2 linked regions of the Azospirillum brasilense genome follow. The protein of the gene in region 2 interacts with the protein of the main gene of each other region in a pairwise test. Links are inferred from orthologs where the notes say so. Each region holds a gene or a part of one and is shown on either strand. Other genes may lie near its edges.

Region 1 (15,844 bases), 640 kb from region 2 along the record:
GAGAATCCAAGGTAATGTTAAGTGTCAATGCGGCAATGATTGACGCGAATCCGCCGATTGCGAGCGGCAAAAACTTTTCGGCGAACGCCTTTTTCGTTTTTCGGAAAAATTCTTCTCGCTGCTCCTTGCGGATTATGAACTCTTGTTCCTCTAGCTCCGGTTCTCCTCTGTAGAGGTGCTGCACAGCTTGTTGTAGCTGCTCTTCAGGAGAAAGGTTATGATCAATCTTGTAGACCTTGTACACCGACCGCATTAAAGAAGTAATTTCAGCGACAACTCTCAATAGGTGATCGAAGTTCCTTCTCTTTACCGGTTCACCATTAGCAAGCTTCGTGATTATGCTGAGACTAAGCGTGTTCCATCCCGCTGCGCTATTGTGCTTATTGATGAAATACCGCAGTTGGTCCTTTTGGTACTCGGTCAAAAATTTGCCGCTCTCAACCACAATCATTTCATCGGCAGCCATAGCGTCCAGAGCCTTCTATGTATCACGAGAGGACGGGCGACCTGACCCGGCGCTCCCAACCATTATCGGAGGTGGTGAAGGTACATCGGCTGATGTGCGCGTGAACACTCGCGTGGTCGCCGAGATCATTCCGCGGCCTGCATCTCCCGACCCTTCACAGGCGCCAGCGCCTCGACGAGCAGCGCGTCGAGAAGACGGCGACGGGTGTCGTCACCCTTGGCAAGGCTTTCCTCCAGCTGATCGCACAGCATCATCAAGTCATTCACCCTGGCAAAAATCCGATGTTGCTCATCCAAGGGGGGGATCGGAAGCGGTAGCGAAACCAAGGTCGTCTGGTTGATCTTGGGCATGGTCGCCTGCGCCCCTGACGCATTCTCTGACAGAAACGCGCGAGCCGGAGGTGAGATTGCTGCCAGATGAACGTACCTGAGATTCACATGCTCAGAGAGCCGCACCCTCATCATCAAATCAGGGAACAGGAATGTTGTTGGTGGCCCTTCGTAGATCGCGGCGATGCCTACATATTCACGTGTATTGCCCCGTTGGAAAAGAAGGTCACCTTGTTGAAGCCAAAGATCCGAGCTGCTTGGGATCGTTGCCTCAACTCGCTTGAAATGATTCGGGTTAAAGACGCCAGATGTTGTTGCCGTTAAGGTTATTGCCCTCGGCGCATCAGTGCGGGTCGTCGGCTTTGGCGAGATACCATTCTGCGGCCCGCTTGTGATTAACTCGTCGAGGGCAGCCCATTTCCATGAAATGGGAATGGGAAATGGTATGGCGTCACTTCCAACCATCACAGTCGAACCGCGTGAGCGCCTCTTCTCGGCAGAAATCCGCTTAAGCAACTCCGACGCCGGTTCATCGTTAGGGTCCTGCGGCACGAGCTTGCCCCGCACTGCGAGGTTCAGGATCGTCTGGCGGAGTTTCTTAATCTGGTCGGGACGCGTGGTAAGCGCAGTCAGGGCGCCCAGCGCGAACTTCGCATCTTCGTGAAACGTTTCCGGATCGGGATCATTCAGGCGAGCAAGAGTTGCTGCGACAAATTGGTCGCGCGTAGCTTCGCGTAGCTCTCTCGCCTTCTCCAACTGGTCGCATAGCGCCATCAACTCATCGACCTTGGCAACGATGCGGCGCTGTTCTTCTGCTGGAGGAACGGGAGTAGGCATTTTATTCAAAATAGAATGGTTCAAGTTCGTCATGGTTGTGCCAACCGACTGATTGGCTAGGTATAGACGAACCTGTTGAGAGCGCAGGAGGATCATAATGAACTCGCGACACACGTCGTCGCTGAACCTTACACGAAAGCTTCCAGTACCGCAGATGTAGCCGTTAGCTTCATCTCTCACTAGAGCAGCCCGCCCCACCTCACCTCTTCTTGCCATTACAACATCGCCAGCCTGGAGGCGATACGATGACAATTCTTGAGCTTTTCGGGAAGATACAGCGACGCGTTGGTCAGCGACAATCTCGCCGTTAACCATGTGCGATGGATTAATGACCGGAGTTCCGCCAACAACATATTCATGTTGATGAAGCATTGAGCCAAAAGGACCAGTCGCTACTTCCAAGGCTAAATCTCCATAGCGCGACCATTCCCACCCCTTGGGGGTTTCAAATGCCTCTTCTTTCTGCACGCCCATTGGCTTGTCAGCTGCAATCTTCCCAGCAGCAGCCAGTCGCGACTTCTCGATCAAGATGCGCTTCAGCAGCTCCGACGCAGGCTCATCATTCGGGTTCTGCGGCACGAGCTTGCCGCGAACTGCCAGATCAAGGATGAAGCGACGCAGACGTGAAACCGCATCGGGCGCGTCGGCGGTGCGCTCGTACAGGGCAAGGAGACGCTCAGCGTTCATCGGGCCACCGCTTCCGCGAGGATGGCCCTCAGCTGGTCGCGCAAGCTGGACGCCCGCGCCTCGGCTGCGTTCAGATCAGCCAACAACGTTTCCGGGTTGCCGTGATCGTCGGCCACCGTGTGCGGATTCTTGATGTCGAGATTGTACCCGCGCGCCTTCACGTCATCGGCCGAGACCTTCCAGGCTCGCGTTGTCTCCTGGCGTCCCTGGCGTTCCGCCCCCCCCCACCAGTCGATGCATTCCTTGAGATGCTCGAACCGGATCGGCTTGGTCATCGAGTAGGCTTTCTGGCCCTCCGGAACACGATGTTCCCAGAACCAGACGTCCTTGGTCGGCTCCCCCTTCTCAAAGAACAGCAGGTTGGTGCCAATCGAGGCGTACGGCTTGAACACGGAGTTGGGCAAGCGGACGATGGTGTGGAGGTTGCACTCCTCCATCAGATGCTCCTTCAGGCGCGTCTTCACGCCCTCGCCGAACAGGGTGCCGTCAGGCAGCACCACGGCGGCACGCCCACCGGGTTTCAGCAGACGGATGATGAGGGCGAGGAACAGGTCGGCCGTCTCGCGCGTGCGAAAGTGCTGCGGAAAGTTGGACTCGATGCCGTCCTCTTCACGCCCGCCGAACGGCGGGTTGGTCAGCACGATCTCGACCCGCTCCTTCTGCTCCCAGCTGATGTAGGGACGCGCCAGCGTGTTGTCGTGGCGAACGAAGCTGGCGTCCTCGATGCCGTGCAGGAGCATGTTGGTGACGCAGAGCATGTGCGGCAGCTGCTTCTTCTCGACTGCCCGCAACGCGCCTTGCATGGTCTGCTCGTCCTCGGGCCGCTTCACGTAGCGGTCCCGCATGTGGCGGATCGCGCAGGTCAGAAAGCCGCCAGTACCACACGCCGGATCGAACAGCGTCTCGCCGGGTCTCGGATCGATCCGGTCCACCATGAACGCGGTGACAGCGCGCGGCGTGTAGTATTCACCCGCGTTTCCGGCGGATTGAAGGTCGTTGAGGATCTGTTCATAGATGTCGCCGAAGTGCTGGCGGTCGGCGAGGTTGTTGAAATCAACGCCACTGATCTTGTTGATGACCTGACGGATCAACTGACCGGACTTCATGTAGTTGTAGGCATCTTCGAACACGTCGCTGACGATGCGACGACGATCCTTCGTCCCGCCGATGGGAATCAGGTTCTTCAGGGACGGGAACAGCTCGTCGTTGACGAACGCCAACAGCTCATCCCCCGTCATGCCCTCCGGGTCTGCCGCCCAGTTCCGCCACTGGAACCGTGGGGGGATCGGTGACTGGTACTTCGCGTCGAGAAGCTCCAACTCCTGATCCTGGTCGTCGATGATCTTGAGGAAGAACATCCAGCACAGCTGGCTGATACGCTGGGCATCACCATCCACGCCGGTGTCCTTGCGCATGATATCCTGGATCGACTTGACGAGAGAACGGACAGACATGGTCTAGGCGGTTTCCTGATAAAGAGCCGCTTGCAGTTCGTGCACGGCCTGTTCAAAGCCGTTCTTACCACCGAACGCCTTCAGAAGCTGCACCGTCGTGCCGAGCCCTGTGAACGGTGGAATACGCAGCACGTTAGCGTCGTCGAGGTTGAGCACGCCTTCATCAGCGTACTTGGCGAGCAGCGCATCGAGCACGGCACGCGCTTGCGGGCCGTACTTCGTGAACACGTCGCGCTTTTTGACGTTCTCTGCCCGTTCCCGACGGGTCAGCGGCTTGCGGTCGAAAGCGATATGACAGATCAGGTCGAAGGGATCGAGGTCGGCACCAAGTTCCTCCGCGACAACAGAAAGCGACAGCCCCTCGGCTTCCAGCTCATCGAGGATCGCCTGCTTGCGATCCGCCTTGTTCCAGCGGTTCAGGAAGCCGTCGAGGCTGGCGAAGCTCTTCCGCAGCGCCTTTTTCGTGAAGTCGCGCAGTGACTCGGTGACAAGCTTGCCGTGCTCGTCAAGGTATTCGATCCGCTCGCCCAGGATGCTGACGGCAACGCCATCCACGTACACCTTGCGCCGCCTGCCTCCTGGTGGCGGATCGGCGTCGGGCAGGCCGTCAACAATGATCTCGTCCTCACCCGGCGTTTCCGGCAGCGACTCGCCTTCCTCATCATTCGGGGGCACGTCATCAGGCGGCACCACTGGGTCATCGTCATGGGGCTCGTAAATCTGCACCGGCTCGCCATCGAACTGCGGATCGGCGAAGTGGTTGGTAGCCCCACGGAAGTCCATCAGCGTGAAATAGAACTTGCGGGTGTCCTCATGCACGCGGGTGCCGCGCCCGACGATCTGCTTGAACTCCGTCATCGAACCGACCTCGCGGTCGAGCACGATCAGGCGGCAGGTCTGCGCATCGACTCCTGTTGACAGGAGGCGCGAGGTCGTCACCAGGACGGGGTACTTTGACTCGGGGTCGATGAAGTTGCCGAGCTGGGCTTGCCCCTCGGCGTCGCCCCCCGTGATCCGCAATACATAGCGGTGGTTCTCAGCGCATAGGTCGGCGTTCTCGTTCACCAGAGCCTGCCGCATGCGCGCCGCGTGCTCCTGATCGACGCAGAAGACGATGGTCTTCTGGAAGCGGTCGCCGCTCTCCTTCAGGAAACGCGTGACCCGCTTGGCAACCAACTTGGTGCGGTCGTCGAGCACCAGGGTGCGGTCGAAATCCTTCACGTTGTAAATGCGGTCCTCAACCTCGTCACCGTCGCGGTCGCGCTGTCCCTTTTCTGGCCGGTAGCCTTGCACATCCCGGTCAATGTGGATTTTCACGACTTTGTAAGGCGCGAGGAAGCCGTCGCGGATGCCCTGCTTGAGCGAGTAGGAGTAAACCGGATCACCGAAGTAGGCGATGTTGGAGACGTACTCGGTCTCCTTCGGGGTTGCGGTGAGGCCGATCTGCGTGGCGGAGCTGAAATACTCCAGGATTTCCCGCCACGCCGAATCCTCGGCGGCGCTGCCACGGTGGCACTCGTCGATGACGATCAAATCGAAGAAGCCGGGTGAGAACTCGCGGAAGAGTTTCTGACGCTCGTCCGGTCCGGTGATCGCTTGGTAAAGCCCGAGGTAGACCTCGTACGCGGTGTCGATGCGGCGCTTTTTGTCGATGGCCGTGGGAAGCGTCAGGTCCGAGCCGTCGTCGCGTTCGATGGTCTTGGAATTCGTCGAGAGTTTTGCCATGGACGCGCCGAACGGCCTGAAGTCGTTCACCATCGTCTGGTCAACGAGGACATTCCGGTCAGCCAGGAACAGGATACGCTTCTTCCGGCCCGCCTTCCAGAGCCGCCAGATGATCTGGAAGGCGGTGTAGGTCTTGCCGGTGCCGGTCGCCATGACGAGCAGGACTCGCTGCTGGCCCTTGGCGATGGCTTCGACCGCCGCATTGATCGCGTTGACTTGATAATAGCGCGGAGCCTTGCCGCTGCCGTCGTCGTAATAGTCCTGGAGGACGGTCTGTTCGGCCTCAGGCGTCAGCCCTTTCCAGGCCCGGAAACGCGCCCACAGGTCGTCTGGTGACGGGAAGGCATCGAGCGACAGCGTGGTCTCGGTCGCGCCCCCAGCCCTGGTGCGGTCGTGGAATACGAAGCCGTCACCGTTCGAGGAAAACACGAACAGGATGTTCAGCGTGGCGGCGTACTCAAGCCCCTGCTGCATCCCGTCGCCGATGCTGTGCGAATTGTCCTTGGCCTCGATCAGGGCCAATGGGATGTTCGGTTTGTAGTAGAGGACGTAGTCGGCGCGCTTGCCCTGACCACGGCTAACCAGCTTGCCGCGCACGATGATGCGGCCTTTGGTGAAGCTGACCTCGCGACGAATCTGGAGGGCTTCGTCCCACCCTGCACGCACGACAGCCGGTGTGATGAATTTTGCGCAGATGTCGCTTTCGCTGAGACCCGTCTTGTCCATGGCGTTCAAACGACTCCTGCGGGGTGGACGCCGATCCTGCGCTGAGAAAACGGGTTTTTCTTTCCCATCGACGCCCCAGTGCCTGTGCGGTCTACGGAATATCGCGCACTTCACACCGCCCGCACAACCGCAATCAACTTCTAGGGGCATCCGCGCGGATGCAGCCTCCGCAAGCAACCGACTTACAGAAGCGAGTCGGAAGAAAATGAAGGTTCCGGACGAAGGTCGTTCGTAGCAAGACGGCGTTGACGCCGCCAAACTCGTCCATCGCTTGCGTGACGGGGAAAACGTTAGAGGCGGCATCACGTGGTCGCCACGGTTGACCACCCGCACACACCGCGCACAGCTTCGTGGGAAATTTGTGGGAAGCCGCCACCTTCCTCTTGCCAACCCATTGAAAAGGTTGGCGTCCCCAAGGGGATTCGAACCCCTGTCGCCGCCGTGAAAGGGCGGTGTCCTAGGCCTCTAGACGATGGGGACGTCGTTGGCGTGGCGGGATTACTAATGGGATGACGGGCCGAGCGCAAGCGTTTTTTCCAACTCCTTTCTACCCCGTTCGCGTATGCCCCCCATGCACTCTCTCCGCGCCGAATTTGTTTGCATTCACATGGTTTGCGCGGGTGCCGCGTCGTCGATCAGAAGCTGGACTCCCTCCGCCCCGTTCCAACGGTCAATGCGCAGGACACCGGCGAGATGGAAGGGCGATCCGCGGCCCATCAGCAGGGCTTTTCCCATCTCACTGTCCAACGCACGGAAGGCGATGGCCTTCAACCGGGCGCCGTCGCCGCCCTGGAGAATGCAGCGGACGTGATTCGCCCCGACCACATCGGCCCGCACCACGCGGGCGTCGGTGACGGCGAAGCGCGGCTCCGCGTTGCCGGTGCCGAACGGGCCGAGCTGGTTCAACCGGTCCACCAAGGCGGCGTTCGCGGCCCCAACCGACAACGCGCCGTCCAATTCCAGAGTCGGCACCAGCGGCGCCGCGGACACCTGTTCGGCAACGCGGCCGGTCAGGAAGGCCTGCAGGTCGGCCAGCTTGTTCCCGGCCACGGTGAAGCCGGCCGCCATGCGGTGCCCGCCGCCGGCCATCAGCAGCCCTTCCTGCCGCGCCGCGATCACCGCCGCCCCAAGATCGACCCCGCGCACCGAACGGCCCGAGGCCTTGCCGATCACCGTGCCGTCCGCCCCCTGCTCCAGCGCGATGACGCAGGCGGGGCGGCTGTAGCGCTCCTTCAGGCGGCTGGCGACGATGCCGATCACACCCGGATGCCAGCCCTCCCCCGCCACGAAGACCAGCTCGGCCAACTCCTCGGCGTGCTCTTCCAGCCGGGCCATGGCGTCGGCGAGCACGCCCTGCTCCACCGCGCGGCGTTCGGCGTTGTGGGCCTCCAGCTTCTGGGCCAGCTCCATCGCCTCCATGGGGTCGTCGGTGGAGAGCAGCCGCGCCCCGAGGTCCGAGGCGCCGACGCGCCCACCAGCGTTGACCCGCGGACCGAGCACGAAGCCGGCGTGGTAGGCGTCCGGCTTCTCCTTGACCCCGGCGACGTCGGACAGGGCGGACAGGCCGGGGTTGGCGCGCCGCGCCATGACTTTCAGCCCCTGCGCCACCAGCGCCCGGTTCAGCCCGGTCAGCGGCACCACGTCGCACACCGTGCCCAGCGCCACAAGGTCCAGCCACTCCATCAGATTCGGCTCGTTGCGGCCCGCGTAGAATCCGGCGCCGCGCAGCGCCCGATTCACCGCCACCACGGCCAGGAAGGTGACCCCGGCCGCGCACAGCGTGCGGTAGGCGCCGTCCTCGTCCAGCCGGTTCGGGTTGACCAGGGCGACGGCCGGCGGCAGGCGCGGTTCGGCCGCGTGATGGTCGAGGACCACCACATCCAGCCCAGCCTCCGCCGCCGCTTCCAGCGCCGCGAAGGCGGAGATTCCGCAATCCACCGTCACCACCAGCCGCACGCCCTCGGCCTTCAGCCGCAGCAACGCCGGGCCGTTGGGGCCGTAGCCCTCCTTCATGCGGTCGGGCACGTAGATCCGCAGGTCGGCCCCCACCGCCCGGAAGAAGCGCCGCAGAAGCGCGGAGGAGGTGGCGCCGTCCACGTCGTAGTCGCCGAAGACGGCCACCGGCTCGCCGTCCATGATCGCGCGGGCGATGCGCTCCGCCGCGACGTCCATGTCCTTGAAGCGGGAGGGGTCGGGAAGCAGCGCCTTCAGCGTCGGGTTCAGGAAGCCGTCGCAGGCCTCCTCGGTCACCCCGCGGGCGGCGAGCACCCGCCCGACGATCTCCGGCAGCCCCCGCCCCTGGGCCAGCCCCCAGGCCAGCCGCTCGTCGTAGGGCCGCGCCTGCCAGCGCTTGCCGGACAGGGAATGGGCGACGTTCAGGAAGGGGGGAACGGTGTCGGTCATGCTGCCCAGGATGCCACGGATCGGAAAGGCCGAAGCCATAGCAGATGGGGGACATGCGGGCCAGCGGATGGGGCTCTCCCGGTGGATTCCCAGCGGGTCTGGCGCCGCCGCGCCTGTACGCAAAGGTGGCAGGCGGCCTTGCCGCACCGCAACTTGAGGCAGGTCATTGCGGATGGAGAGGCGTCCTGCTCCACTGCGGTCAACACCACGCGGAGGAGGGAACCATGATCACCACGGCGATCTTTCCGGCCCGCTACGTCCAGGGCAACGGCGCCCTCGACAGCCTGGGCGAGGACTTGGCCCGGCTGGGCAAGTCGGTTCTGGCCGTCACCGACAGCTTCGTCCTGAAGACGCTGAAGGGCCGGCTGGTCGACGCCGCCGCCGGGCGCGTCGAGCTGAACATCCAGGAATTCCGAGGCGAATGCTCCGACGAGGAGATCGAGCGGCTGACCGCCCTCGCCCGCGCCATGGGCGCTGACACCGTAGTCGGCATCGGCGGCGGCAAGGCACTCGACACCGCCAAGGCGGTCGCCCACGCGCTGGACGCGCGCACCGCCATCGTCCCGACGCTCGCCTCCACCGACGCGCCGTGCAGCGCGCTGTCGGTGATCTACACGCCGGAGGGGGCGTTCAAGCGCTACCTCGTCCTGCCGCGCAACCCGGATCTCGTGCTGGTCGACACCGGCGTGGTGGCAAACGCGCCGGTGCGCTTCCTCGTCTCGGGAATGGGCGACGCCCTGTCCACCTGGTTCGAGGCGGAGGATTGCCGCATCAAGCGCGGCGGCAACATGACCGGGCGCGTCGGCCCGATGACCGCCTTCGCGCTGGCCCGGCTGTGCTACGACACGCTGCTGGAGTATGGCGTGCTCGCCAAGTCGGCCTGCGAGCAAGGCGTGGTCACCCCGGCGCTGGAGCGCATCGTGGAGGCCAACACGCTGCTGAGCGGGCTGGGCTTCGAGAGCGGCGGGCTGGCGGCGGCGCACGCCGTCCACAACGGCCTGACCGCGCTGGAGGAAACGCACCATTACTGGCACGGCGAGAAGGTCGCCTTCGGCACGCTGACGCTGCTGATCCTGACCGACCGGCCGCCGGCGGTGCTGGACGAGGTCTACGGCTTCTGCAAGGCGGTGGGGCTGCCGACGACGCTGGCCGAGATCGGCCTTGCCGGCGTGTCGGACGAGCGGCTGCTGCTGGCGGCGGATCGGGCCTGCGCGGAGGGCGAGACCATCCACAACGAGCCGTACGAGATCACCCCGCAGCGCGTGCTGGCCGCCATGAAGGCCGCCGACGCCGAGGGACGGCGGCGGAAGGGTTAAAAGCCCTCGCCCCCCTGGGGAGAGGGTTGGGTGAGGGGGCGCCCGAAGGGCGTTTACGCACGACGATGAGCCTGCGTTTCCGGCCTTCGGCCGCCCCCTCATCCTGACCTTCTCCCCGGAGGGGAGAAGGAACAGGGGTAGCAGCCTTACGCCATGGCCGGCTTGCGCTGCAGGTTGTGGTGCGCCTCGACGTAGCGCACGGTGCCCGACTTGGAGCGCATGATCACCGAGTGGGTGGTCGCGCCGCCGGGGAAGCGGCGGACGCCGCGCAGCATGGCGCCGTCGGTCACGCCGGTCGCGGCGAACATGACGTTGCCGCTGGCCAGCTCGGTCAGGCTGTACTTCTTGTTCAGGTCCTTGACGCCCCAGCGGGCGGCGCGGGCCTTCTCGTCGTCGTTGCGGAACAGCAGACGGCCCTGGAACTGGCCGCCGATGCAGCGCAGCGCCGCCGCGGCCAGAACGCCTTCCGGGGCGCCGCCGGAGCCGACATACATGTCGACGCCGGTGCCGGCCTGGCTGGTGGCGATCACGCCCGAGACGTCGCCGTCGTTGATCAGCATGATGCGCGCGCCGGCCTCGCGGACGCGGGCGATCAGTTCGGCGTGGCGCGGACGGTTCAGGATGCAGACCAGCAGTTCCTGCACCTCGGTGCCCTTGGCCTTGGCCAGCGCCTTGAGGTTGTTGGCCGGCGTCTCATCGAGATCGACCACGCCTTCCGGCAGGCCGGAGCCGACGGCGATCTTGTCCATGTAGACGTCGGGCGCGTTCAGGAAGCCGCCCTCGTCCGCCATGGCGATGACGGCCAGCGAGTTCGGGCCGCCGGTGGCGCAGATGGTGGTGCCTTCCAGCGGGTCGAGCGCGATGTCGACCTTCGGCCCACGGCCGATGCCGGCGCCGACCTTCTCGCCGATGTAAAGCATGGGCGCCTCGTCGCGCTCGCCCTCGCCGATCACGACGGTGCCGTCGATGTAGAGGGTGTTGAGCGCCTGGCGCATGGCGTCGACCGCGGCCTGGTCGGCAAGCTTCTCGTCACCGCGGCCCATCAGCAGCGACGCGGACAGCGCGGCGGCCTCGGTGACGCGGACGGCTTCCAGAGCCAGGTTCCGGTCCATACCGGACAGGTCGACATGAACGGACATGGTGTTCTCCCCCGAATCGATGCTCGGTTCTTCTATGGTTCGGTCAAAACTGTTCGATGCGGATCATGCGCGGCGGCTCGACCACCGACTCCTTGGCGGCGATGGTGGCAAGCGCGCGCTGCATGGCCGCCTCTTCGGTGTCATGGGTGGTCAGGACCACCGGCACCGCTTCGCCGGGGGCGCGCCCGCGCTGCAGGAACTGCTCCATGGAGACGTTCTGGTCGCGCATCGCCGCCGCAACATCCGCTATCACGCCGGGACGGTCCACGACCATCAGGCGTACGTAGTACGACCCCCGGCGGGCCTCCATCGGGGACGGCTGCGCCTCGGAAAGCTGGGCCGCCGGCACGCCGAAGGTGGGAGTGGAGCGCCCGCGGGCGATGTCGATCAGGTCGGCGACCACGGCCGAGGCCGTCGGCCCCTCGCCGGCGCCGCGGCCGACGAACAGCACCCGGTCCACGAAGTCGCCCTGGGCGATCACGGCGTTGAACACGCCGTCCACCGCCGCGATGGGCGCCGCCTTCGGCACCATGCAGGGGTGCACGCGCTGCTCGATCCCGTGATCGGTGCGCCGGGCGATGCCCAGCAGCTTGATCCGGTAGCCGAGCGCGTCGGCGTAGTCGAAGTCCACCGCCGCGACGTGGCGGATGCCCTCGACATGGACGCTCTTGAAGTCCACCGGCGTGCCAAAGGCCACCGAGGTCAGGATCGCCAGCTTGTGCGCCGCGTCCACGCCGTCGATGTCGAAGCTCGGGTCGGCTTCCGCGTAGCCCAGCTTCTGCGCGTCGGCCAGCACGTCCGCGAAATCGCGGCCGGTGGTGCGCATCTCCGTGAGGATGTAGTTGCAGGTGCCGTTGAGGATGCCGTGCACCTCCGACACCCGGTTGCCCGCCAGCCCTTCGCGCAGCCCCTTGATGATCGGGATGCCGCCGGCCACCGCCGCCTCGAAGCCGATGGCGAGGCCGGCGGCCTCCGCCTTGGCCGCGAGCGCGGTGCCGTGATGGGCGAGCAGCGCCTTGTTGGCGGTGACGACGTGGCGTCCCCGCTCCAGCGCCAGCTCGACGGTCTCCTTCGCCGGCCCCTCGGACCCGCCGATCAGCTCGACCACCACATCCACGCCGGGATGGGCGGCGAGCGCCACCGGGTCGTCGTACCATTCGGCCGTCGACAGGTCGACGCCGCGGTCCTTGCCGCGCGAGCGGGCGCTGACCGCCACCACCTCGATGCGGCGGCCGCAGCGCTGCTCGATCAGGGCGGCCTGCCGCTCCAGTAGCTTCAGAACGCCCGCGCCGACCGTGCCCAGGCCCGCGACGGCGATTTTCAGGGGGCCTGTTTTGTGGGAGTCGGACATCAGACTTTCGCTTTCTCCGGGTCGAGGAGGGCGGCGCGCGCCGCCGGATCCTTGCTCGCCGCCGCACCGGCGGCGTTGGAGCGGAAGAACTCCTTGATGTTGCGGGTCGCCTGACGGATGCGGTGGACGTTCTCCACCAGCGCCAGACGGACATGGCCGTCGCCGTACTCGCCGAAGCCGATGCCCGGCGCCACGGCCACCTTGGCCTCCTGCAGCAGCAGCTTGGAGAATTCCAGCGAGCCGAGATGGGCGAAGGGCTCCGGGATGGGCGCCCAGGCGAACATCGAGGCCGATGGGCTCGGCACCGTCCAACCGGCCGAGGCCAGACCCTCGATCATCACGTCGCGGCGCTGGCGGTACATGGTGCGCACCTGCTCCACGCACTCCTGCGGGCCGTTCAGCGCGGCGGTCGCGGCGACCTGGATCGGCGTGAAGGCGCCGTAGTCCAGGTACGACTTGATGCGGGCCAGCGCGGTGATGAGCTTCTTGTTGCCGGTGGCGAAGCCGATGCGCCAGCCGGCCATCGAATAGGTCTTCGACATCGAGGTGAACTCGACGGCCACCTCGCGCGCCTCCGGGATCTCAAGGATCGAGGGCGGCGGGTCACCGTCGAAGAAGACCTCGGCGTAGGCCAGATCCGACAGGATGTAGATGCCGTGCTTGCGGCAGAACTCGACAATCGGGCGGTAGAAGTCGAGCCCCACCACCTCCGCCGTCGGGTTGGACGGGTAGTTCAGCACCAGCGCCAGCGGCTTCGGCACGCTGTGGCGCACGGCGCGCTCCAGCATGTTCATGAAGCTGTCGATGTCGGTGGAGGTGCCGTTGGCCTGCCCCACCGGCAGATGGCGCACCGAGGCGCCGGCCAGGATGAAGCCGAAGGGATGGATCGGGTAGCTGGGGTTCGGCACCAGGATGATGTCGCCGGGGCTGGTGATCGCCTGGGCAAGGTTGGCCAAGCCTTCCTTCGAGCCGATGGTGACGATGCACTCCGACTCCGGATCGACGTCCACGTTGAAGCGGCGCTTGTAATAGGCCGCGTGCGCCTTGCGCAGGCCGGGGATGCCGCGGGAGTTCGAGTAGCGGTGCGTCTTGGGATCGCGCACGGCCTCGATCAGCTTATCGACGATGTGCTGGGGCGTCGGCTGGTCCGGGTTGCCCATGCCGAGGTCGATGATGTCCTCGCCGGCAGCTCGGGCTCGCGCCTTCATGGCGTTCACTTCGGCGAAGACGTAGGGCGGAAGCCGCTTGATCCGGTGGAATTCTGAATCGCTCATGGACGCTCCGAAGCCTGTCCGGCCGCGCCACGAACCCATATTTGCGGACCGGGACCACTTATCTACCGCCCCGCATCTTCAGAAGCGAGGTAAAATTCGCGTCGCCTGATGATTGCCGGATAGGCGCGCGCGCCGCGATCCCCGATCCCTCCCGAATGACCGTGCGCATCGCAGGCGTGCGCGGCATTGCGGAAAAGCCTTGGTTTTTCGATGGGAATGCTCCCAGGATGGAGCGTTCGAAATAACTTCCACCCCTGATAATCGTTACGCGACCATACGCGCCCCTTGCGTGGGATCGACGAGAGGATTTCGCCATGTTTAGGAGAGTTCTTCAGGCTTCTGTATTGGCCAGCGTGTTGGCCCTGAGCCTTGCCGGCTGCAACGAAAGACGGCCAACGACAACCATTGACGAGCCTGCCGCGGTGGCGCCGGCAAAAATCAACTTTGCGGAGATCAAGGTCAAGGGACCGTTCAATCCCGAAGAGGTCGTGCTGTTTGACAACGGGCAGCAGCGGTCCATGCGTTACCTGACGCCTCAGATGCGTACCGCCGTTCGCGCCCTGGGGTTTGGCGGGGTAGGACAGTACGCCGTCCTGCGCGGCACGCGCGCCACGCTGCGGGTCGCCGGAGGGCAGCCGGTGTTTCTGTTCGCCGTCCCCAGCAACGCCCAACCCGAAAGCTATTTCACGCTCGCGAACTTTGCCACGCGAGACAATGGAACGCGCGAGGTCATCGTTGGCGGGGGCTACATGAGCTATTCGACGGGTGTGAACAAGGACCGCGTTGTTCCGACCACCGTCGCCATGTTGCCCGATCAGTCGAAGGCACCGAAGAACTACACGCTCTACGCCGCAACCGTGAATGCACCCCTCAAGGCGGGAGAATATGCCATAATTTTCTACAGCTCCCAGGTCCGCGGAGCGGCCTTTGCGCAAGTCAACGGCGACAGTTACTTCGACTTCGGGATCGATTGACCGTCTCGGGTAAGCGGGCTGGGCTTAAGCCCGGCCCGCGGCCGCTTTGCACGCTGGTGCAGCGCTTCCTCGATCTCCTCGCCGCCGGCACCAACCAGAGCGACCGGGTCCACGGCGACCTCCAGATCCTCCGGGCGGGCAGGCTTGGCCGGGTGGCCGCGCCGGGACGCCGGCACGCGCAGCAGCGCGTAGGACAGCAGCGACAGCGCGGCGAAGCCCGGCATGATGGCCGTCGTCGCGGTGTAGGGATCGGCGAACAGCGCTGCCACAGCCGTGCCGGCCAGCCCGCCGCCGATCTGCATGAAGCCGATCAGCGCCGAGGCCGCCCCGGCCATGCGGGGGAATCCGGCCAGGGCGTCGCTGGTCGCCCCGGGCATGACCAGGGCGATGCCGAAGGCCCAAACGGCGGTCGGCCCCATCACGCTGGCCACGGTCGGCTCGCCGGTCAGGGGCGCCAGCGCGAAGCCGAGCCCGCCCACCGCCACGCAGGCCAGCCCGTAGGGGATCAGCCGCATCGCGTCCACCCGGCGCAGCAGCCGCCCGGCCAGGGTCGCCCCCAGCGTGTAGGAGCCGGTCTGCAGCAGCATGGCGAAGCCGAAGACGGTCGGGCTCAGCCCCACCCGCTCGATCATCACGAAGGGCAGCAGCGCCGCCATGGTGTAGAGACCGCCCAGCGTCGTGCCGAGCACCAGCCCCGCCCGCATGAAGCGCCGGTCGGTCAGCAGCGTCCGGTAGTTGCGGATCACCGGGCCGGGCCGCGCCGCCGAGCGGTCGCGCGTCCGGTTGGTCTCCGCCGTGCCCATCGCAAAGACCGTCAGCACGGCGAGGCCGTAGAGCGTCATCACCACAAAGATGGCGTGCCAGCCCACCGTGCCGAGGATTACCCCGCCCAGCGTCGGCGCCACCGCCGGCACGATGGCCAGCATCAGCCCGATCAGGTTCAGGATGCGCGCCGACCGCTGGCCGGTGAACTGGTCGCGCACGATGGCGCGGGAAATGGCGATGCCCGCCGCCGCCCCGATGCCCTGCAGGGCCCGGCCGACCAGAAGCCATTCGATGCTGCCCGACAGCGCCGCTACGACACTGCCCAGGACATAGGTGACAAAGAAGCCCAGGGCGACCGGCCGCCGCCCGTAGGCGTCGGACAGCGGCCCGCAGGCGAG
Region 2 (15,810 bases):
TCGCGGTGCGCACCGGGCTGATCCCGCCCAGCGTGGCGGTCGGCCCGTCGCACACCATCCTGGAGGCGCGGCTTCCCCCGGAGTGGACGGCCCAGCAGATCTACGACCATCACGAGGTGATGATGCTGCACGGGCAGCGGGTCTGCTTTTACCGCAACCCGGCCTGTGAACGGTGTGTCCTGCTGGAGCTGTGCCCGGAGGGGCAGGGGCGGATGGCGGGTGGGGCGTCGGCTGAGCAAAAGTCGGTCGAAGGAAAATAGGCGACCTCTGCCCCCTCCCTAACCCTCCCCCTCTGCGAGGTGGAGGGGATTGCCGCCGCTTCGCGGAAGGCACCCTCTCCCGCAGAGCGGGGGAGGGTCGGGGAGGGGGCCAAGGTTTCCAGTACGTTCAATTCACCAGCGGCGGGCGGCGCATGCCCGGCAGGGGAGAGGGGTTGCTGCGCTGTGGCCGTTCGCCGCTGGCGGCCGCCTGTTCGGCGGCGTCAAGCATGGCTTCGGCCTGCTTCTGCACGGCGGCGGCGCGGGCTTGGTCCATGGGGTCGCTGCTTTCCTTGCGGACATAGCCGGCGGCCTGCTCGGCGAGGTCGAGGGTTTCGACCACCTCGTCCATCGTTTCCTCCAGCGCGGTCACATCGACCTTTTTGCCGGTCATTTCGTCGTCTCCCGTCGTTGCGGTTGGAGATGCCAACAGGAGCGGGACGGCGGCCGTTCCCAATTCGGTAATCCCTGCAGCCACCCGAAAAAAATCGGGAAAGGCGTGGGAATAGTTTTTTGCAGCGCACGTTCGTCTGTGTGTCCGGTGGCGCCCGCCACCCATCCTACCCAGGCTTGCGAAATCCCCACATGAGCAACCCGAAGCGTTCGATCCGGTCTGCGGCCTTGGCCGCGGCGATGCTCGCCGTGACTGCCGGCCACGCGTCCTTCTGGTCCTGGCGCAACGCGCCCACTCCTGTGGACGCCGTGCCGGGTCGCATCGAATCCGTCTCCTACTCCCCGTCGGGCCGCAGCTATGACCCGAACCACCAGCCGGTGGTCGATGCGGTGGAACTGGACCGCGACATGACCGCCATCGCCGGCTTCGCCGACGGTGTCCGCACCTACTCAACGCTGGGCTCCCAGGGTGACGTGCCGGCCATCGCGGCCAAGCATGGCCTGGACGTCACGCTGGGCGTCTGGCTCAGCGACGACAAGGCCCGCAACGAGCGTGAGGTCGCCCGCGCCATCGTCCTGTCCCGCACTGTGCGCGGCATCGAGCGCGTCGTGGTCGGCAACGAGACGCTGCTGCGCGCCGAGCTGACCGACGCGGAGCTGGCCTCCTACATCCGCCGCGTCCGCGCCGGCGTGCCGAAGCACATCAAGGTCGGCACCGCCGACGTGTGGTCGGAGATTGTCAAGGCCAAGGAAACCATCGCGGCGTCCGACTACATGGGCGTCCACGTCCTGCCCTACTGGGAAGGCGTGCCCGTGGAGAGCGCGCTGACCTGGATCCGCGACCGGCTGGACACCGTGCGCAAGGCGCATCCGGGCAAGCCGCTGTTCGTGGGTGAGGTGGGCTGGCCGTCGGGCGGCGAGAATTTCCACGACGCCTACCCGACGCCGCAGGCCCAGGCTTTCGTCGTCCGCAACTTCGCCGCCGAGGCGGGGATGCTCGGCATCGACTACAACGTGGTCGAGGCGTTCGACGGCGTGTGGAAGTCCAGCATCGAAGGCTCGCCCGGCCCGACCTGGGGCGTGCTCGACGCCGACCGCGCGCCGAAATGGCCGCTGGCCGGCGACGTCCCGGCCCCCTGGGGTGACCGTGCCGGCGCCGCCGTTGCGCTGGCCCTCGGCCTCGCCCTGTCGGCCTTCGCCGCCTTCCGCCGCCGCACCAACATGACCTACGCGCTGGCCGCGTCGGTGGGCGCCAACATCGTCGGCTTCGGCGTCGGCTCGGCCGTCGCCGGCGCCTACGCCGAATACTTCACCTTCGGCGCCGCGACCACCTGGGGCTCCGCCTTCCTGCTGGGCGCGCTGATGATGTCGGTGGCCTTCGCCGACCTGACCGAGGTGGCCCGCCGCCTGTTCACCGGCCGCGCCCCGGCCCTGCTGCCGCGGGTTCCCGCGGTGCCGGAGCACAAGCCGATGGTGTCGGTGCACATCGCCGCCTGCCGCGAGCAGCCGGACGTGCTGGCCGCCACGCTGACCTCGCTGGCCCGCGTCGATTACCCGGACTACGAGGTCGTCGTCCTCATCAACAACACCGAGGACGAGGCGCTGGTCCGCCCGGTCGAGGAGCTGTGCGCCGAGCTGGGTCCGAAGTTCAAGTTCCACTGGTACAAGAAGATTTCCGGCTTCAAGGCCGGCGCGCTGAACGCCGCGCTGCGCCACACCGACCCGCGCGCCGAGATCGTCGCCGTGCTCGACGCCGACTACACGGTGGAGCCGGACTGGCTGAACAAGCTGGCCCCGACCTTCGCCGACCCGCAGGTCGGCATCGTCCAGGCGCCGCAGGAGCACCGCGACGGCCATGAGACGCCGCTGAAGGCCGCCATGACCGCCGAGTACCGCCCCTTCTTCGACGTCGGCATGCAGGAGGGTCTGACCTCCCAGGCCTTCGTCTGCCACGGCACGATGATCATGCTGCGCCGCTCCGCCATGGAACAGGTCGGCGGCTGGTCGGAAGAGGGCATCTGCGAGGACACCGAGCTGGGCATCCGCATCCTGTCGGCCGGCTACCGCGCCGCCTACACGGACGAGCGTCTCGGCCAGGGCCTCGCCCCCGACAACTTCATGCAGTTCCGCAAGCAGCGCGACCGCTGGGTCTTCGGCTCCACGCAGATCCTGCGCGCCCACTGGCGCAAGTTCCTGCCCGGCGCCACGGAGCTGACGCTCGGCCAGAAGATCGGCTACCTGACCAACTGGGCGCGCTGGTGGTCTGATGCGGTGGGCGTCCTGGCCGCCGGTGCGGCGGTCACCTGGACCTTCGCCTCGCTGGTCCTGCCGCTGCACCTGCCGCCGGTCCAGGCCACCGCCGCGGTGCTGGGCGCCCTGGTCCTGCGCGCCGGGTCGAGCCTGCTGGCCTCGCGCTACGCCTCCGGCAACTCGTGGAAGGAGAGCTTCGGGGCCTGCGCCGTCGGCATGGCGCTGTCCACCACGGTGGCGCTCGCCGCGCTCCGCGGTGTGGTCCGCAAGCGCGACGCCTTCCGCGTCACCGCCAAGGGCGGCAAGCGGACGCAGGGGGCCTTCTGCGCCAAGCCGGAAGCCTGGCTGTCGGGTGCGCTGCTGGCCTCCGCGGTGACCGCGTGGTTCGCCAACCCGCTGGGCACCCTGTCGCTGGAGCTGTGGGCGATCCTGCTGACCGCGATGGCCGTGCCCAACCTGATGGCCGTGGGCCTCGCGATCGGCGACATGCTGCCCGCCGGCACCCCGCGCCCGGCGCCGCTGCCCGCCCCGCAGGGCGTGGTCCAGCCCGCCGCCACTCAGGCCAAGGGCGCCAACGAGCCGGTCGCCGCGTAACCGCGCAACTCCAAACGGAGAAAGCCCCCTTGCCGCCGGCAAGGGGGCTTTTTCGTGCCTTGGGAAAGGGCTCAGTGCTTGCCCTTCTTCCCCTGGATGCTGGTGATCTGCTGCGAGGCAAAGTTGCCCTGGCCCATGGCGGCGTTGAAGGCGGTGCCGACGTTGTTGAACTGGATGCCGCCGCTGGCCAGCGCCGCGGGCAGATGCGGCAGCGGGCCGAAGTTGCTCATCACCGGGTCGAAGAAGCCCTCGGGCGGCGGGCCGCCGTTGCCGGTGGTCACGCCCGGCTGGGGCTTCGGGGCCGGAGCCTTGACCGGCACCGGGGCCGGAGCCTGAGCTTGAGCCGGTACCGGAGCGGTCGCCGGTCCGGTGGGACCGGCTGCCGGCTCCGCGCCGCCACCGCCGGCGGACCCGTCGCCGCCCTGGATGACGTACTGCTCGGTCACGTTGCTGTCGCCAAAGGACAGGGCCAGCGAGCTGTCGAAGTTGTTCACGATGAAGGGCGCGTCGATGAAGGTGAAGTTCGGCACGATGGGTTCCGGCGGCGGCTGGCGGCTGGCGGCCAGCGCCTGGCCCTTGTTGAAGCCGCCCAGGAAGCCGGCGTCGCCGCGGATCTTGGCGATGGCCTGCTGGTGGGTGGCCTGCCGGCTGACGTTGGGGTTGGTCACCGTCGCCCCCGGAGGCGCGCCGCGCCGGGCGGCGTTGACGAAGACGGGCTGGCGCGGCAGCAGCGGCGGCATCCCCATGCCCATCCCCATCGACATGCCGACCGCCGCGCCGAGCTGAGGGTTGACGGAGAAGCCGCCGGCATCCTGGGCGGCGGCGGTTCCACCCAGCAGCGCCAGGGCGGCGAGGCCGGACAGCAGCGGCGCGAAGCGGCGGATGCGGATCATGGCGGGGCTCCTCTGTTCGGCGGTGTGCGCTGATCCTAGGGCGGCCGACCGGGGAGCCGCTGTGAGGCGGACCACAGCTGGGGCGCTTTACGCCTCTTCCTCAAAAGGGAAGTTTTTGCCGAAGGGGTGATCGGGCATCGGGGCGGCCTGCGGGGGCATCGGCGGCATCGGCATCGGCTTGAGGTCCGGCTGCGACGGACCGCGGCGGCAGGCGGTGTGGCCGTTGACGGTCTCGCAGGTCAGCGCGCCCGGCCCGGTCACGCAGGTCGTCCGGTCGTTGACCGTCTGGCACGACAGCGAGCCCGAACCGCGGCTGCACACCGTTTTCCCGTTGACCGTCTGGCAGGCGAGGTTTTCGGCGGCGGCGGTGTGCGGAGTTCCGGCCAGGGTCAGGATGGCGGCGAGCGCACCGAAGACCGGCAGGGCGAAGCGGAGCATGGCGGCAGTCCTCCAATGAGGAATCCGGAAAGGGGCGCCGCCGCGTGGGGCGGCGGCGCCGGATGGGTGGATCACTGGGCCTTGAGACCAAACAGATTCTGCCCGGCGGCGTTGCCGATGCCGGCGGCGACATTGGTCGTCACCCCGACGTTGGTGTCCAGCAGGCCGCCCTTGCCGAAGCCGAAGGTGACGCCGGTGACGTTCTGCTTCGCCTTGTTGCCGATGCCGGCGGCGACGTTGGTGGCGACGCCGACGTTGGTGTTCACCAGCGACCCGCCGGTGCCCTGCTGCATGGTGAAGACGTTCTGCTTGGCCTTGTTGCCGATCCCCGCCGCGAGGTTCGTCGCGACACCGACGTTGGTGCTGGAGAGGGAGGGCGCCGCGGCGAAGGGGCTGCCGAAGCCCGGCTGCATCATCATCGGGTTGACCGGCATGCCGCCGGTCTTGAGATCGTTGGCGAAGGCGTGGGGGGCGGCGAGCAGCGTGGTGGCGGCGACGGCGATCAGGGTCAGGCGGCGCATGGGCTGGGTCTCCTCCGGGGTGTGGGGCCGTGTGTGGCTCGATGTCCGTGGAGGAGAGGGTAGGCGGATGCCGCCCCCGCCGCTGTGGCCTGGGCCACAGTCGGACGGTGATTCGGGCGGTTTGTGGGAAGTATTGCCCCCTCCCTAACCCTCCCCCGCTGTCGCAGGGGAGGGGACAAATCTCCCTCTCCTGCGAAGCGGGGGAGGGCCGGGGAGGGGGCAATCCGGCGCTCAGCGCGCGTGCTGGTCCAGGAACTGGCGGCAGGAATCGAAGTCCTGGAGCACCGTGTTCGGCAGTTCGACGCCCTTGCGGTCGGCGAGGCTGCGGGCGAAGGCGACCATCTTGTCGGTCGGAGCCTTGCGCCGCGTGCTGCTCGACGGTGCGGTGGGGGCCGGCGGGACAGCGTCGGCGACCGGACTCATCGAGTCGGGGACCTCCGGCGTGGCCTTCGCCTTGCGGCTGCGCCGCGGCTTCTTCGGCGCTTCGCCGTCCACGCCGACGGCGGCGACCGCCACCTTGCGCGTGCGTGGCCGCGGCGTCGTTCCAGCGGCGCGCGGGCTCGTGGAGCGACGGCGCCCGGCGCCCCGTCCGGCGCGGATTGGACCGCCGCGCACGCCGAGGTCCACCGCCGGCCCCCGGTTGCCGACCAGAACGCCGATCAGCCGCCCGGCCTCGTCGGCGATGCCGTCGATGACGGTGCGGAAGTCGGCGCGTCCGACCACCACCTCGTCCAGCCGCATCTCCCACAGGGCGGTGGTGCCGGGATCGACCAACGTGGGGGCGGCGCCGCGCAGAGTCTCGAACAGTTGCAGCCCGGCGGGGGTGGGCACCAGCCACTTGCCGTCGGCGCCCAGCAGGTTCTGCCGCCGCAGGCCCTTGATGATCTCGGCGCGGGTGGCCGGGGTGCCGATGCCCTTGGCCTCCTTCAGCCGGTCACGCAGCGCCGGGTCCTCGACGAAGCGCCAGGCATTCTGCATGGCGTCGACCAGCGTGCCCTCGTTGTAGCGCGGTGGCGCCTGGGTCCGCTTGGCTTCGACCCGAGAGTCGGACAGGCGGGCGGGCTCGCCATCGGCCAGCGGAGGGAGGGTCTGCTCCTCCTCCTTCTCGTCGGGCTTGCCGTCCGTCTCGGCGGAGCCGAAGGCCGCTTTCCAGCCCAGCTTCAGGGGGATGCGCCCGACCGCCCGGAAGACCACCGGCTTGCCGTCGACCGGCACGTCCATCAGGACGGTGGTCTGCCGGTACTCGTAGTCGGGCATGACGGCGGCGAGGTAGGAGCGGCAGATCAGCGCGTAGAGCCGCTTCTCATCGTCGGTCAGGCGGTTCAGCCGGCTTTCCAGATCGTCGAGCACGTTGACGTTGGGCACGATGGCGTGGTGCGACACGCCCTCCAGCGCCTTGTCGCAGAAGTGGCCGGACTTGCCGCGGCGGATGACCGGGCGGGAAATGTCCAGATGGGCGAAGCCGCGCAGCCGGGTCAGCGCCCCGGTGATCGCCGGAACGTCGGCGATCTGGTTCTCCGAGAGGTAGCGCGCCTCGGCACGCGGGTAGGTGATGAGCTTCTTGCCCTCGCCGTCGTAAAGCTCCTGCGCGACCTCCAGCGTGCGGTCGGCGGTCCAGCCCCAGCGCTGGCCGCAGGTCTTCTGCAGCGCGGGCAGGTCGTAGAGCTTCGGCGGGGCCTGCCGCCGATCCTCCACCGTCACCGACAGAGGGCCGCCATGGCCGTCCGCGGCACGGGCGATGGCCTCGGCGCGGGCGCGGTCCTTGATGCGGTCCTTCGGCGGCGGAGCGTGGCGCATCAGGAAGGAGCCGCCCGCGGCGGTGGCTGTCGCCACGACCTCGAAATAATCCTCGGGCTTGAAGTTGCGGATCTCCAGCTCGCGCAGGCAGACGATGGACAGGGTTGGCGTCTTCACCCGCCCGATGCCGATCACGCCGCGCGTCCCCGGTGCCAGCAGCGTCTTGGTCGCCGTGCGGGTCAGGGACAGATTGAAGATCTGGTCGGCCTGCTGGCGCGCCACCGCCGCCTCGTAGAGCGGGCGAAGCTCGTTGTTCGGCTTCAGCTTGGCGAAGGCGTCGCGGATCGTCTTGGGATCCTGGGCGGTGAACAGGGCGCGCTGCACCCGCCCGCGGAAGCCCAGATGCTCCAGGATTTCCTGCCCGATCAATTGCCCCTCGCGGTCGCAGTCGGTGGCGAGGATGACCTGGTCGCAGCCCTTCAGCGCCGCCTTGATCGCCGCCAGCTTCGCCGTTTTGTTACCGCCGCTGTCCGGCTTGGTCGGGTAGAGTCCGTCCGGCTTCAGCAGGGTGGGCGCCCAGCGCTTCCAGTCCGGGTTGACCTCGTCCGGTTCGGCCAGTCGCAGCAGATGCCCCTCGGCCGGCAGGATGCGCCCGTAGCGATCCCCCAGCGCGGCGCGCAGGTCCTTTGCCTGACTGGATTTTTCCGTGATGATGAGCGTGGCCATGGCCGCCATGGTAAGACGAATATGAAAACGTATCAAGAACACTTGAAGGCCGTTCGGAGCGGATTTCTGATCGCGCTGCCGCTTGTCCTGGCCGCCTTTCCGGCGATGGCGCAGAACCCTCTGCTGCCGGGGATCGGGGCGAAGGACCGGCGGGTGGTGGTCGACGCCACGCACGCGCCGTGGAACAGCCTCGTCAAGGTGCAGAGCAATCTCGGCGCGCGCTGCACCGGCGTGCTGGTGGGGCCGCGCCGGGTGGTCACTGCGGCCCACTGCCTGCTGAACCGGGCGCAGCGCTTCCTCCCGGCCTCCTCCCTGCACGTCCTGTTCGGCTATGAGCGCGGGGAGTACCGGCAGCACCGCGCCGTCGCCGCGCTGGAGACCGGCGGCCCCTATGACACGGAGCGGCGGCTCGACGGACTCGTCGGTGACTGGGCGGTGCTGACGCTGGACGGCGACGCGCCGGAGGGGATGCCGCCGCTGCCGCTCGCCCGAGTCCCGCCGGACGTCGGCACGCCGCTGATGCTGGGCGGCTACAGCCAGGACCGGGCGCACCTCGTCACCGCCGACACCGCCTGCGCGGCGCGCGGCATCAACGACACCGACCGCGGGCCGCTGCTGGTCCATGATTGCGATGGGACGCGCGGGGTAAGCGGGGCGGCGCTGCTGGTGCGCACGCCCGGCACGGACGGGGCGGGGGAGGGCTGGGCGGTCGCCGGCATCGCGGTGGCCGCGGTCAGCGGCCCCAATCCCCGCAACATCGCCGTGCCGAGCGCCGCTTTCGTGGCCGCGGTGGAGGGAAATACGCCTTCTTTGCGGTGATGCACGGGCGCGGGGCAGCTTTGAGCGGTGGCGCCTCATTTTTTGCTAGGCCCTTGGGCGTGAATCGCATAGACGTACGCGCGTTCAAGACCCCGTAACCGGAGCCGTACCGATGTCGATCCAGCGCTTCCATTCCGGACCGCGCATGAGCCAGATGGTCATCCACAAGGACACGGTCTATCTGGCCGGCCAGGTGGCCAACGATCCGACTCCGGACGTGGAGACGCAGACCCGCCAGATCCTGGGCCAGATCGACGCCCTGCTGGCCGAGGGCGGCTCCGACAAGAGCAAGCTGCTGTCCGCCACCATCTATCTGACGGACATGTCCACCTTCGGCGCGATGAACAAGGCGTGGGAAGCCTGGGTCGATACGGCCAACCCGCCCGCCCGCGCCACCGTGGAAGCGAAGCTCGCCGCGCCGGAGTATCTCGTTGAAATTCAGGTGACGGCGGCCAAATAAGCTGCGTGACGGGGCGACCCGGCTCCCTCGGTTGGGGTTTGCCGGCGTGGCCCACCAGACTGTGAGGGCCGCGTGCTTCGAAAAAATCCGGAAGGCTTGACCTTCCGGATTTACAGAACGTTAATCACGCCTTAACAGATCATCCGTAAAACCCCGACCAACCTCTGCCGCCGGAGCGGACGACCGTCGTTGCGCTTCGATAGCTGCGTTACAGTAATGGATTCGCAACATGCCGCGCCAAACGCCTCTTTCTGACATCCGGAACATCGGCATCATCGCCCACGTCGATGCCGGCAAGACGACGACCACCGAGCGCATCCTGTACTACACCGGTCGTAAGCACACGATCATCGACGTGCACGAGACGAAGGACCTGAAGTCCTCGACCACGACCGACTACATGGAGCAGGAGCAGAAGCGCGGCATCACGATTCAGTCGGCTGCCGTCTCGACCTTCTGGCGCGGCAAGAAGATCAACGTCATCGACACCCCGGGCCACGTGGACTTCACCATCGAGGTGAACCGTTCGCTCCGCGTGCTCGACGGCGCGGTCGTCGTGTTCGACGGCGTGGCCGGCGTTGAGCCGCAGTCCGAGACCAACTGGCGCCTCGCGGACAACTACAACGTCCCGCGCATCTGCTACGTCAACAAGATGGATCGTTCGGGTGCGAACTTCCAGCGTTGCGTCGGCATGATCAAGAGCCGCCTGAACGCCCGCCCGGTCTGCATCCAGGTTCCGCTGGGCTCGGAAGACAACTTCCGCGGCATGGTCGACCTGATCGAGATGAAGGCGTACGTCTGGTTCTCGGACGACAAGGACGCCAAGTGGGAAATCTGGGACATCACCGACGATCTGGCCAGCAAGCTCAACCTGACCGTCAAGGAAGACCTGGACAACATCGACCTCATCCCGTCGCTGCGCACCGAATTGGTGGACACCGCGCTGGAAATGGACGAGGTGGCGATGGAAGCCTACCTGGAGTCGGGTGAGGAGCCGTCGCCGGACGTGCTGCGCGCCTGCCTGCGCAAGGGCACCATCACCAGCACCTTCACCCCGGTCCTCTGCGGCTCGTCCTACAAGAACAAGGGCGTCTGCCAGGTTCTGGACGCGGTCGTCGATCTGCTGCCGGCCCCGACCGACGTCGAGGCCATCAAGACGGTGGACGAGGACGGCAACCCGAACGGCGAGCGTCTCAGCTCCGACGACGCGCCCTTCGCGGCGCTGGCCTTCAAGGTGCTGAACGACACCTATGGCTCGCTGACCTTCGTGCGCGTCTATTCGGGCGTGCTGACCAAGGGCATGTCGGTCCTGAACACCACCCGCGGCAAGCGCGAGAAGATCGGCCGCATGGTCGAGATGTTCGCCGCCCAGGCCAACCCGATCGAGGAAGCCCGCGCCGGCGACATCATCGCGCTCGTCTCCCTGCAGGAGACGGACACCGGTGACACGCTCTGCGACGCCGCCCACCCGGTGATCCTGGAGCGCATGCGCTTCCCCGACCCCGTCATCAGCGTCTCGGTCGAGCCGAAGACCAAGGGCGAGCAGGAGAAGTTCTCCATCGCGCTGGGCAAGATGGTTCGCGCGGACCCGTCGCTGCGTCTGGAGACCGACCGTGAAACCGGCCAGACCATCCTGCGCGGCATGGGCGAGCTGCACCTGGAAGTGACGCTGGACCGTCTGCGCACGGAGTTCGGCGTGGAAGGCAACATGGGCAAGCCCCAGGTCGCCTACCGCGAGACGATCACCAAGCCGGTCGAGTACACCTACACCCACAAGAAGCAGACCGGTGGTTCGGGCCAGTTCGCCGAAGTCAAGATCGTCTTCGAGCCGCTGGAGCGTGGCGAGGGCTTCGTGTTCAAGGACGAGACGGTCGGTGGCACGGTGCCGCGCGAATACGTCCCGTCGGTCGCGAAGGGCCTGGAAATGCAGAAGGAAGAGGGCGTGCTCGCCTCCTATCCGACTGTGGACTTCCGCGCCCGTCTGGTGGACGGCAAGTACCACGACGTCGACTCGAACGCCCTGACGTTCGAAATCGCCGCCAAGGCCTGCTTCCGCGAAGCCCTCAAGCAGGCCGGCCCGATCCTGCTCGAGCCGGTCATGAAGGTCGAGGTCGTCACCCCGGATGATTACCTGGGCGACGTCATCGGCGACGTGAACCGCCGCCGCGGCACGGTGCTGGGCCAGCTCGAGCGTGGCACCAACATCGCCGTCGAGGCCCATGTGCCGCTGAACGAGATGTTCGGCTACATCGGCCAGCTCCGCGGCATGACCTCGGGCCGCGCGTCCTACTCGATGGAGTTCAGCCACTACGAGCCGGTGCCGCGCAACGTCACCGACGAGATCGTGGCGGGCCGCAGCAACAAGGCCGCCTGATAACGGGCTGCTGCTTTGAAGGGAAGGGGCCGGCGAAGCGATTCGCCGGCCCTTTTTCTTTGTCCGGCGGGAACTTTGCCGGGACCACCCCGGCGGGATGAGGGATTCTTCTTGCGGCGATACCACTTTCGGATCAGTGTTGCTGGTAAGTGACGCATCCCAGTTTTTGGGAATGACCCAGCGAATCTTCTTGCCCGTGGCCTTCCTGGCCCTTCTGCTCCTCGGCGCTTCCGGCCCCGGTTCGCGGGCCTGGGCAGGGCAAGAGGATGCGCGACTCGGCGGCTTGTTCCAGGACCTGCAGACCGCCGGCGACGCGGTCGCGGCGGAGGCGGTCGAGGACCGCATCTGGGGCGTCTGGCTGGAGCATCCCAACGACGACTTGATCGTGCTGATGCATCATGGCGTGCAGAGCCTGAACGCCGACCGCTACGCCGACGCGCTGGTCGCCTTCGACCAAGTGGTCGCCGCCGACCCGACCTACGCCGAGGGTTGGAACAAGCGGGCCAACGCCGAATACATGCTGGGTGATTACGACGCTGCGGTGCGCGACATCCGCCGGGTGCTGGCGCTGGAGCCGCGGCATTTCGGGGCTCTGGCCGGGCTGGGGCTGGTCTACCTCGCCATCGATCAGCCGGCGGGCGCGCTGCGCGCCTTCGACGCGGCGCTGACCATCAACCCGCACCTCGACCGCGTCCGCCAGCAGGCCGCGGCCATCCGCCTGCGGATCGCCGGCTCGGCGCTGTAGGCCTCGCGCCGTTCTATTCCCTCCCTGAAAAACTTTTAATCCGCCTGCAAGCCCCCCGTGACTCGGCACCCGCTACGTTCAGGACAACGAACAACGCATGCCAGTCACGGAGAGCAACCGATGTCCACCCCCGCCAACGCCGGACGCGCCCCGCGGTCGAGCCGGGTGCGGCGTACCATCGCCGCCGTCCTCCTCGGCACCACGGTGCTGACCGGTCCGTTCCTGATCGCCAACCAGTCCACCGCCGCGGCCGCCGAAAGCGCCCTGACGCAGACCATGCCGGGCAGCTTCGCCGATCTGGCGGCCAAGGTGTCGCCCGCCGTGGTGAACGTCTCCACCACCCAGCAGGCCAAGGCCGAGCGCGGCAACCCACGCATGCCCGGCTTCCCGCCGGGCTCGCCCTTCGAAGAGTTCTTCCGCCAGTTCCAGGACCAGTTCGGCCAAAACGGCGGCCCCGGCGGCGACGACCAGTCCGAGGGTCCCTCCGAGGGCCAGCCGCGCGGCAAGGTCGGCTCGCTCGGCTCCGGCTTCATCATCGACGCGGCCGGCTATGTGGTGACCAACAACCACGTCATCGACGGTGCGGACGAGATCAAGGTCACGCTCCAGGACGGCACGGAGCTTCCCGCCACGCTGGTCGGGCGCGACGCCAAGACCGACATCGCCCTGCTGAAGGTGAAGTCCGACAAGGCGCTGCCCGCGCTGGACTGGGGCGACAGCGATGCCGCCCGCGTCGGCGACTGGGTGATGGCCGTCGGCAACCCCTTCGGGCTGGGCGGAACGGTGACCAAGGGCATCATCTCGGCCCGCGGTCGCGACATCCACAGCGGTCCGTATGACGACTACCTGCAGCTCGACGCCGCCATCAACCGCGGCAACTCGGGCGGCCCGACCTTCACGCTGGATGGCCGGGTGATCGGTATCAACACCGCCATCTATTCGCCCAACGGCGGCTCGGTCGGCATCGGCTTCGCCATCCCGTCGAACATCGCCAAGCAGGTCGTCGCCCAGCTCAAGGAGAACGGCCATGTCGAGCGCGGCTGGCTGGGCGTGAAGATCCAGGAGATCTCGCCGGAGATCGCCGAGTCGGTCGGCCTGTCCCAGACCAAGGGCGCCCTGGTCGCCGAGGTGACTCCGGACAGCCCAGCCGCCAAGGCCGGCGTGCGCCAGGGCGACGTGATCCTGGCCTATGGCGGCAAGCCGGTGAACACGCTGCGCGACCTGACCCGCCGGGTGGCCGACACCAAGGCCGGCGACACGGTGGACATGACCGTGGTGCGCAAGGGCAAGGAGACGACCCTGACCGCCCACATCGCGCCGCTGCCCGCCGAACAGCGCATGGCCGCCGCCGAGGGGACCGGTCCCGCCGCCGAGAGCGCGATGGAAACCGTCAATGGGCTGAAGCTGGCCCCGCTGGACGGCGCCACCCGCAGCCGCCTCGGCCTGGGCGAGGGCGTCAAGGGTGTGGTCGTCACCTCGGTGTCGCCGCAGGCCGGTGATCTGCCCGTCCGTCCGGGCGACGTGATCGTCAAGGTCGGCGACCACAGCGTGACCTCCCCCGCGGAGGTGACCAAGAGCCTGCACGAGGCCGAGAAGGATGGCCGAAAGGCGGTCCTGCTGCTGGTCAACCGCGGCGGCAACGAGAGTTTCGTCCCGCTGAAGCTCGTCAAGGCGTGACGCAGGGTAACACCGGCGATCCTCCCGTCTCCGGTGTGATGGGGTGGAGGATGTCCGTGGTGCGAACCCCCGCCGCGCGGACGTCCTCCCCCTTCGTGTCGTTTGGCCCTCTCCCCTCCCTGGAGGGGCGGGGGCATTCACCTTTGGACTCGCGGAAGGATGCGGTAGACTCATGCTCATGAAAGTCCTCGTCATCGAAGACGACCAGCAGGCCGCCTCCTATCTGGCCAAGGGGCTGAAAGAGGCCGGGCATGTCGTGGACGCCGCCAACGACGGCAAGGAGGGGCTGTTCCTGGCCGGCTCCGAGCATTACGACGTTATGATCGTGGACCGCATGCTGCCGGGCCGCGACGGACTGTCGCTGGTCGAGATCCTGCGCGCCACCGGCAACGATACGCCGGTGCTGTTCCTGTCCGCGCTCGGCAGCGTCGACGACCGGGTGAAGGGGCTGAAGGCCGGCGGCGACGACTACCTGACCAAGCCCTTCGCCTTCTCCGAGCTGCTCGCCCGGATCGAGGTGCTGGTGCGCCGCCGCAGCGCCGCCCAGCCGCAGACCCGTCTGGCGGTCGCCGACCTGGAGCTGGACCTGCTGTCGCGCACCGTCCGGCGGGCCGGCAAGTCCATCGACCTGCTGCCGCGGGAATTCGCTCTGCTGGAGTATCTGATGCGCAACGCCGGCAGCGTGGTGACCCGCACCATGATGCTGGAGAATGTGTGGGACTATCACTTCGACCCACAGACCAACGTCATCGATGTGCACATCGCCCGCCTGCGCCAGAAGATCGACAAGGATTTCCCGACGCCGCTGATCCACACGGTGCGCGGCGCCGGCTACAGCCTGCGGGCGCCGCAATAATGATGGCGGCGGCTATGGTGGCGGACCGGGACGCGTGAAGGCGGTTCTTCCCACCCTGCGCCTTCTGCGCACGACGCCGTTCCGGCTGGCCTTGCTGTATCTCGGCCTGTTCGTCATCTCGGTCGGGGTGATCCTGGGGGTCGTCTACCGCTCCACCGCGGGCTTTCTGGAGGAGGAGATCGGCGCCACCATCGCGCTGGAGGTCGCCGGGCTTCAGGACCAGTACCGCAGCGCCGGCCTGCGCGGGCTGGTCGATTCCGTGCGCGAGCGCAGCGGCTACTCCCACACCAACTCCATCTATCTGCTGACCACGCCGGGCGGCGTCATCCTGGCCGGCAACCTGTCGGGCTGGCCCGACGCCACGGCGGGGCCGGGCGGCTGGACCCATTTCAAGATTTCCGACTATGGCGGGGTGAACAACCGGCCCTCCACCGCGATGGCGGTCAGCTTCGTCTTGCCCGGCCAGTTCCGCCTGCTGGTGGGCCGTGACATGAGCGAGCTGGACCAGCTCCGCGGCCGCATGGTCGTGTCGCTGCGCTGGGTCTTCCTGGTGACGGTGGTGCTGGGGCTCGGCGGCGGCCTTCTGCTGGCGCGCGGCGCCATGCACCGGATCGAGGCGATCAACCGCACCACCCACCGCATCATGGCCGGCGACCTGTCGGGCCGCGTCCCGCGCGGCGGCGGCGGTGACGAGATCGACCGGCTGGCCGGCAACCTGAACGCCATGCTCGACCAGATCGAGCGGCTGATGACCGGCATGCGGCAGGTCACAGAGAGCGTGGCCCACGACCTGCGAACGCCCCTGTCGCGCCTGCGCGCCCGCGTCGAGCTGGCGCTGATCCGCGAGACCGACGACCCGGAGGTCTATCGCGCCGTGCTTCAGGACACGATCCTTGAGGCCGACCGGCTGCTCGCCACCTTCACCGCGCTGCTGTCCATCGCCGAGGCCGAATCCGGCGCCAACCGCAAGGGACTGGAGCCGGTGCGGCTGGCCGACGTGGTGCGGCTGGCCGCCGACCTCTACGAACCGGTGGCCGAGGAGAAGGGCCTGACCCTGATCACCGACATCC

Evidence for each region.
Region 1: the proteins of AMK58_RS09780 (region 2) and recJ interact in binary tests that used the Escherichia coli proteins (3 or more experiments, as listed by UniProt). The link is inferred for Azospirillum brasilense from one-to-one orthologs.

The regions. Positions count from the first base shown.
Region 1 is NZ_CP012914.1:1,472,051-1,487,894, reverse strand. The notes cover bases 6,228-9,180. They hold recJ (single-stranded-DNA-specific exonuclease RecJ), read right to left. Parts: upstream 8,628-9,180; coding sequence 6,828-8,627; downstream 6,228-6,827. Other genes in these bases: AMK58_RS06790 (glycerol dehydrogenase), read left to right, coding at 8,852-9,180. Also shown: AMK58_RS06820 (hypothetical protein), read right to left, coding at 1-466; AMK58_RS29425 (restriction endonuclease subunit S), read right to left, coding at 592-2,319; AMK58_RS06810 (type I restriction-modification system subunit M), read right to left, coding at 2,316-3,773; hsdR (EcoAI/FtnUII family type I restriction enzme subunit R), read right to left, coding at 3,777-6,224; more of AMK58_RS06790, read left to right, coding at 9,181-9,943; glpX (class II fructose-bisphosphatase), read right to left, coding at 10,090-11,082; AMK58_RS06780 (homoserine dehydrogenase), read right to left, coding at 11,126-12,433; AMK58_RS06775 (LL-diaminopimelate aminotransferase), read right to left, coding at 12,433-13,707; AMK58_RS06770 (hypothetical protein), read left to right, coding at 14,052-14,681; AMK58_RS06765 (multidrug effflux MFS transporter), read right to left, coding at 14,657-15,844. UniProt on the Escherichia coli protein: Single-stranded-DNA-specific exonuclease.
Region 2 is NZ_CP012914.1:2,107,981-2,123,790, reverse strand. Bases 5,194-8,112 are described here. They hold AMK58_RS09780 (type IA DNA topoisomerase), read right to left. Parts: upstream 7,810-8,112; coding sequence 5,578-7,809; downstream 5,194-5,577. Other genes in these bases: AMK58_RS09775 (trypsin-like serine peptidase), read left to right, coding at 7,852-8,112; AMK58_RS09785 (hypothetical protein), read right to left, coding at 5,194-5,346. Also shown: AMK58_RS09810 (endonuclease III domain-containing protein), read left to right, coding at 1-260; AMK58_RS09805 (hypothetical protein), read right to left, coding at 388-651; AMK58_RS09800 (glycosyltransferase), read left to right, coding at 843-3,494; AMK58_RS09795 (hypothetical protein), read right to left, coding at 3,566-4,387; AMK58_RS09790 (hypothetical protein), read right to left, coding at 4,475-4,825; more of AMK58_RS09785, read right to left, coding at 4,897-5,193; more of AMK58_RS09775, read left to right, coding at 8,113-8,628; AMK58_RS09770 (RidA family protein), read left to right, coding at 8,741-9,088; fusA (elongation factor G), read left to right, coding at 9,318-11,462; AMK58_RS09760 (tetratricopeptide repeat protein), read left to right, coding at 11,746-12,207; AMK58_RS09755 (DegQ family serine endoprotease), read left to right, coding at 12,328-13,884; AMK58_RS09750 (winged helix-turn-helix domain-containing protein), read left to right, coding at 14,063-14,740; AMK58_RS09745 (sensor histidine kinase), read left to right, coding at 14,775-15,810.